Regions from separate parts of the Lysobacter zhanggongensis genome, predicted to be linked through region 1. Evidence: predicted binding sites of a transcription regulator. Region 1 holds the regulator's gene; each other region holds the start of a gene.
The links. Region 1 encodes FliA, which starts transcription of late flagellar genes. Its sites were predicted from a motif close to TAAAGTTTNNCNNNCNNNGGCCGATAA; they were not measured.

Region 1 (2,264 bases):
GACCAAGCTCGACGAGACCGGCCGCCTCGGCGCCGCGCTGTCGACCGTGATCCGCAACGGCCTGAGCCTGGCCTACACCACCGCCGGACAGCAGGTCGCGACCGACCTCGCCCACGCCGACGCCTCCCGCCTCGTGCTGCAACTGGAGAAATTGCGCCGTGCTGCCGATAACCCCCTTGCCACCGAGGACCGTCATGCCGTCGCCTGACCACAATCCCGCTTTCCCGGCGGCGCAGCCCGGCGCTGCGCCGGAGTCCGTGCGCCCCGCTCCCGTCAGAGTGATCGCGGTCGCCAGCGGCAAGGGCGGCGTCGGCAAGACCAACGTCTCGGTCAACCTCGCGCTGTCGCTGCAGAACGCCGGCCAGCGCACCCTGCTGCTGGACACCGACCTGGGCCTGGCCAACGTCGACGTGATGCTCGGGCTGTCGCCCCGCTTCACCCTGGCCGACGTGCTGGCCGGTCGCTGCGAGCTGCGCGACACATTGCTTGAAGGCCCCGGCGGGATGTGGATCGTCCCGGCCGCTTCCGGCAAGCGCCACATGACCGAGCTGCTGCCGCAGCAGCACGTCGGCCTGGTGCACGCCTTCAGCCAGCTGGACGTGCCGATCGACACCATGGTGGTCGACAACGCGGCCGGCATCGCAGACGGCGTGCTGACCTTCTGCCAAGCGGCGCAGGACGTGATCGTGGTGGTCTGCGACGAGCCGGCCTCGGTCACCGATGCCTACGCGCTGATCAAGGTGCTCAGCCGCGACCGCGGCGTCAGCCGGGTGCAGATCCTCGCCAACCAGGTGCAGCACGCGGCCGAGGGGCGCCAGCTGTTCGACAAGCTGCAGCGCGTCACCTCCAAGTTCCTCGACGTGACCCTCAACTACCTGGGCGCGATCCCGCGCGACGAATGGCTGCGCCGCGCAGTGCAGCGGCAGGAAGCGGTGGTCGACGCGTTCCCGTCGGCACCCGCCTCGGCCGCGTTCCGCGACATCGCCCGCCGTGCCGGCCAGTGGCAGAGTCCGCAGGGCCCGCGCGGCCACGTCGAGTTCTTCATGGAGCGCCTGATCGCGCAACCGTCCCGGAGTGCCGCCGCATGAGCACCGCCGCAGCCGCCTACCGCGCCCACCAGCCCAGCGACACGGCGCTCATCGTCGAGCGCCACGGCGAGCTGGTGCGCCGCATCGCCCACCACCTCGCCGCGCGCCTGCCGGCCAGCGTCGAGGTCGACGACCTGATCCAGGCCGGCATGCTTGGCCTGATCGACGCCGGTCGCAATTTCCAGGCCGACCAGGGCGCTGCATTCGAGACCTACGCCAGCATCCGCATCCGCGGCGCGATGATCGACGAGATCCGCCGTGGCGATTGGGTGCCGCGGTCGGTCCATCGCAAGTACCGCGACGTGGTCGCCGCCACCCGCGGTGTCGAGCAGGACACCGGCCGTGCCGCCTCCGCGCAGGAGGTCGCCGCCCGGCTCGAGGTCTCGCTCGATGAGTACCACCGCATGCTGGAGGATGCCGCGCGCGGCCAGCTGATCAGCCTGGATGCGCACCTGGAGGAGCACGACGGCGAGCCGCGGCTGGCGTCCACCGCCAACGCGACCCCGGCGCGCGAGTTCGAGCACACCGCGTTCCGCGAAGCCCTCGGCGGCGCCATCGGCGACCTGCCCGAACGCGAGCAGCTGGTGCTGTCGCTGTACTACGAGCAGGAGCTCAACCTGCGCGAGATCGGCGCGGTGCTGTCGATCAGCGAGTCGCGGGTCTGCCAGATCCACGGCCAGGCGATGTTGCGCCTGCGCGCGCGCCTGGGCGACTGGCGCGAGGAAGCCCAGCTCGACCAGGACGTCTGACTGCGCCGCTGCCCCCCATTCCCGAACACCCGCACGAGCCTGACCCATGGAAAAGAACATCAAGATCCTCATCGTCGACGACTTCTCGACCATGCGCCGCATCGTCAAGAACCTGCTCAACGACCTGGGCTTCTTCAACACCACCGAGGCCGACGACGGCACCAGCGCGCTGGTCGAGCTGCGCAAGGGTCCGTTCGACCTGGTGATCACCGACTGGAACATGCCCGGCATGCCCGGCATCGACCTGCTCAAGGCGATCCGCGCCGACGCCGCCCTGGCCAAGACCCCGGTGCTGATGGTGACGGCCGAGGCCAAGCGCGAGCAGATCATCGAGGCCGCCCAGGCCGGCGTGAACGGCTACGTGATCAAGCCGTTCACCGCGGCCACGCTGGGCGACAAGCTCGGCAAGATCTGGGAGCGGCTGGAG
Region 2 (2,264 bases), on a different contig from region 1:
ACACCGATCCGGGCAGCGCGCTGTTCCTCCGCGTGCCCACTGGTGACGGCATCGTGCGCGGCAGCGCCGGCGCATCCAACACCGGCACGGTGCTGCTGGCCTCGGCCAGCGTGACCGACCACGCCAGCTGGAACGGCGCTGGCGTCACCGTCGAATTCACCGGAAGCGACCAGTACCGCGTGCTCGATGCAGGCGGTGCCGAGATCGGCACCGGCCAATGGCAGAGCGGCCAGACCATCACCGCCGGCGGCGTGCAGATGGAACTGCGCGGCGAGCCGGTGGCCGGCGACCGCTTCACGGTCGAGCGCGCCAGCGAACGCGACATCTTCGCCACCCTCGACGGCCTGGCCGACGCACTGGAAGCCCCCGACGGCAGCCCCGCGGACAACGCACGCCGCACCAACCTGTTGACCGCAGGACTTGGCGACCTGGCCACCGCGCAGGAGCACCTGCTGGCGGCACGCGCGGACACCGGCGCACGTCTGTCCACGCTCGACCACGCCGCCGAGAGCCGCAGCGCCACCGCACTCGCACTGGAAAGCACGCTGTCGGACCTGCGTGACACCGACTACGCCGAGGCAGCCAGCCGCTTCGCGATGCAGCTCACCGCTCTGCAGGCCGCGCAGCAGGTGACGGTGCGCATCCAGGGCCTGTCGCTGTTCAACCGCCTGTAGCGGAAAAAAAGCGCGAAAGCGCTAAAGCTTGACAAGACACCGCCGATACCTTTCTCAGCAGCGGACAGGACCGGATCACGGCAAGCCCCTGCGACGCCACCCGGCGCGAAACGCCGGACTTCCGAATCCAGGAGACCTTCAAATGTCTGTCATCAACACCAACGTGATGTCGCTCAATGCGCAGCGCAACCTGACTGCCAACAGCGCCGACCTCGGCACCACCATCCAGCGCCTGTCGTCGGGCCTGCGCATCAACAGCGCCAAGGACGACGCTGCCGGCCTCGCCATCTCCGAGCGCTTCACCACCCAGATCCGCGGCATGGACCAGGCCGCCCGCAACGCCAACGACGGCATCTCGCTGGCGCAGACCGCCGAAGGCGCGCTGGGCGAGATCGGCAACAACCTGCAGCGCATCCGCGAGCTGGCCGTGCAGTCGCGCAACGCCACCAACTCGACTGACGACCGCGCCGCCCTGCAGAAGGAAGTCGACCAGCTGATGTCGGAGATCGACCGCGTCGCCGACACCACCAACTTCAACGGCACCAAACTGCTGAACGGCGACTTCACCGCGCAGTCGTTCCAGGTCGGCGCCAACCAGGGTGAGACGATCGACATCGCCGCCATCGCCGATGCCAACATCGACGCACTGGGCACTTGGACCGAGCCGAGCACCACGACCTACAGTCAGACCCAGACTGCCGCTGTCACCACGCCTGCAGATGCGGCGTCGTTCCAGGTCAACGGGTCGACGATCAGCATTGCCGCCAACGCCGCCAATACGACGAGCGCACTGGCCCTGGCTGAGCTGAAGACTGCCTTTGATACCGCGAAGGCGGACACCGCCAACAACCCCGGCTTGGCCAACGTGACCATGGCAGCCGACGGCACCATCACCTCCACTGATGAAACGCTGACCGTGGGTACGCTGACCAACGTGACTGGCCTTGCGACGGCAGACGGTACGGCCACCGTTACCCCAGGCGCATCCCACACCGGTTTCGCCGACCTCGACATCTCCACCGCAGAAGGTGCGGACAACGCCATGCTCGCCATGGACGCCGCCCTGAAGGCCGTCAACGACGCCCGCGCCGACCTCGGTGCCGTGCAGAACCGCTTCTCCTCGGTGGTTACCAACCTGCAGACCGGTTCGGAGAACCTTTCCGCTGCCCGCAGCCGGATCATGGACGCCGACTACGCCAAGGAGACCGCCAACCTGTCGCGCACGCAGATCCTGCAGCAGGCCGGTACCGCGATGCTGGCGCAGGCCAACCAGTCGTCGCAGAGCGTGCTCAGCCTGCTGCGCTGATCGACCGCAGTACCACGGGAGATCCTCGTCTCTCCGGAACCGGCCAGTGGCACTGCCCTGGCCGGTTTTTTGTTGCCTGGCCGCCGGTGCGCCGGCGCGGCGGCACTAAAGCCCCACCTCGCGCGGCCGTTACCAATAACAAGGCAAGGCGCGGCGTTAACCGGCGTCAACAACCCGGCGGAACGGTTCTTGCCACGGCATTCTGGATCGTTCCTTCCAGCACCCGCGCCAACCCGTCCAACCGCTCCAGGAGGCAGCAGTGGCATCGTTCTCAAGCCCAGGCA
Region 3 (2,264 bases), on a different contig from region 1:
GTGTTGCCCGGCTCGATGAACATCGCGCCGCCGCCACTGATGCGCCGCACCACCTCGATGCCGTGGCGTTCGGCGGCCTCGGCATCGACCTCATTGCGCAGCGACTGGAAGCGCCCGATCACCACCGCCGGGCCGGCCCATTCCCAGATGCGCAGGGTGGGCGGGCGGTGGCCGCGACCGACCTCGTCCATCAGCACGTCGTCCAGCGCCATGTGCAGGGCGGGGGGTTGCGCCGGCGCGTGGATCAGCTGCCAGTCGTGGTCGCGCCAGTTGCTGCCACTCATGCCCCGGCCTCCGGCAGCCACGCCTCGAGTGCGCGGCGCACCGCCACCGCGACGCCTTCCGGCGTGATGCCGTACAAGGTCGATCCCGGCGCGAGCGCGTCCCGCACGACGGTGGCCAGCCGGCCTTCGGTCGCGTCGGCCGGCAGCCCCTCCAGTGCCGCGTTGATGGTCGCCAGCACCGAATCGGGATGCAGGAAGAAGTCGCCGCTGACCTGGACGTTGGCCAACCGGCCCGCGTCGATGTCGAGATCGACCACCACCAGCTTGCCGCCGGGAACCTTGTACTCGCCGTGCATGCGTGCCTCCGTCTTTGGGCCGGATGCTACGCGGTACCCCGGGGCGGCCACCTGACCTGGGTCAGGTGCCGCCGGATCGGTGGAGTGCGTGCCCGCCGGCGTCAGCGCAGGTCGACGTCCGCCACCTTGTCCTGGTAGTCCTTCTTCGGGTCGGCGCCCAAGAGCATCTTCACCCCGGCCAGCAGGCTGTTCTCGTTTTCCCAGAGCTGCGCGGGGCCGGCATCGAAGCGCAGCAGAGTGACCTTCGGGTCGTCCTTGCCACCTTCGAACCATGCAGCGATGAACGGGTTCCACAGGCGGTCAATGACCGCGCGGTCGTTGTCGATGCGCAGGTTGCCGTTGATCACCGCGAACAGCTCGTGGTCCTTCGAGGCGAAGGTGGCAAAGCCCGGGCGGGGCGTCGCCAGTTGCTGGGCGAGTTCGGTGTCGCGCGAGGTGAAGAACCAGATCGGCGAGCGCTCGTTCTCCACCAGCGCCGTCATGGGATGGATGTGGCCATCGGCCTCGTGGACGCCGAGCATGACGGTGCGGTCCTTGTCGAGCGCTTTCCAGAGGCGGGCTTCGAGTTCCTGTGGTGTGGGCATGGGTGCCTCGCTTGTTTGGGGGGAGAGGGCGCAGGTCTCCTGCGGCGCTTCAGGTTCTAGCGCGGCGGCCGTTATCGGGGCGTGCCCACGTGCCTGCATGGCCGGGGATCGATGGACAGGACGGCCGAAGGGGAAGCGATGGGCGGCATGGGCGGATCGGAGATGGGCGTGGTCGCGGGCATCGTGCTGGCGCTGCTTGCGGTGGCGGCGGGCTGGTGGCACCTGCGTCGCGCGCCGGCGGTGCTCCGGGCGACGACGGCCGCTTCGCCCGTTCACGGTGACGATTCCGAGCCGGTGGAGGACGCGGCCGACCCTGCCGTTCCGGTCGATGCGGCCGACCCCGCAGTGCTCGCGCGCGACCTGCTGGGGCGGTTCCACGCGGTGGCGCTGGGTGGCAAGCCGGTGGTTATGCGCCCCGGCCACGCCGAGGTGGTGGCAGGGACGGTCGAGGTGCTGGAGCACATCGAGGCCCGCCCGCACTACACCCCCCGCCGGCCGAACCTGCTGCCGCAACTGATGCGCAAGGTCAACGACCCCGACGCGTCGGGCAGGGCCATCGCGGCGATCATCGCGCGCGACCCGGCGCTGGCTGGCAACCTGCTGCGTTACGCCAATAGCGCCCTGTACCGGGTCCAGTCCAAGCCGGTCGAGAGCATCGAGCGGGCGGTGGCGCTGGTCGGCACCGACGGCATCCGCCAGATCATCGCGGCGGTGCTGGTGCAACCGGTGATGGGCGCCGGCGGCGGTGTCTTCGCCCGCTTCGCGCCGGTCACCTGGGAACACACGCTGCTGTCGGCGGCCGCCGCGGCCGACCACGCCAAGCTGGTCGAGCGCGACGACGCATTCGCCGCGCAGTTGCTGGGGCTGTTGCACGGGCTGGGCGCGACCATCGTCACCCGTGTGGTGCGCGACCAGTACGCCCGCCAGCGCGGCCTGGTGGCCAACGCGTCGCTCGCGGCGGGCCTGCTGGACCAATGGGCGGCGCCGACCGCGTGCCGGCTGGCGCGCAAGTGGGAGCTGTCGGGACGGATCATCCAGGCGCTGGACGAGCAGTCGCTGGAAGACCCGGCGGCGATGAGCGCGCTGGGGCGCTCGCTGCG

Region 2: a site for FliA is predicted at 697-723, ahead of ACKVMH_RS08675 (flagellin). Genes of this name have one in related genera too.
Region 3: a site for FliA is predicted at 1,213-1,239, ahead of ACKVMH_RS03905 (HDOD domain-containing protein). Genes of this name have one in related genera too.

Annotation. Positions count from the first base shown of each region.
Region 1 is NZ_JBJXHK010000075.1:975-3,238, forward strand. Features, by position in the region: partial or broken gene ACKVMH_RS11040 (flagellar biosynthesis protein FlhF) at 1-208, shown strand, start outside; gene ACKVMH_RS11045 (MinD/ParA family protein) at 195-1,088, shown strand; gene ACKVMH_RS11050 (RNA polymerase sigma factor FliA) at 1,085-1,837, shown strand; gene cheY (chemotaxis response regulator CheY) at 1,884-2,264, shown strand, end outside.
Region 2 is NZ_JBJXHK010000042.1:6,404-8,667, forward strand. Features, by position in the region: gene flgL (flagellar hook-associated protein FlgL) at 1-674, shown strand, start outside; gene ACKVMH_RS08675 (flagellin) at 817-1,980, shown strand; gene fliD (flagellar filament capping protein FliD) at 2,240-2,264, shown strand, end outside.
Region 3 is NZ_JBJXHK010000013.1:10,906-13,169, forward strand. Features, by position in the region: gene ACKVMH_RS03890 (lipoate--protein ligase family protein) at 1-284, opposite strand, end outside; gene ACKVMH_RS03895 (biotin--protein ligase) at 281-580, opposite strand; gene ACKVMH_RS03900 (pyridoxamine 5'-phosphate oxidase family protein) at 682-1,164, opposite strand; gene ACKVMH_RS03905 (HDOD domain-containing protein) at 1,276-2,264, shown strand, end outside.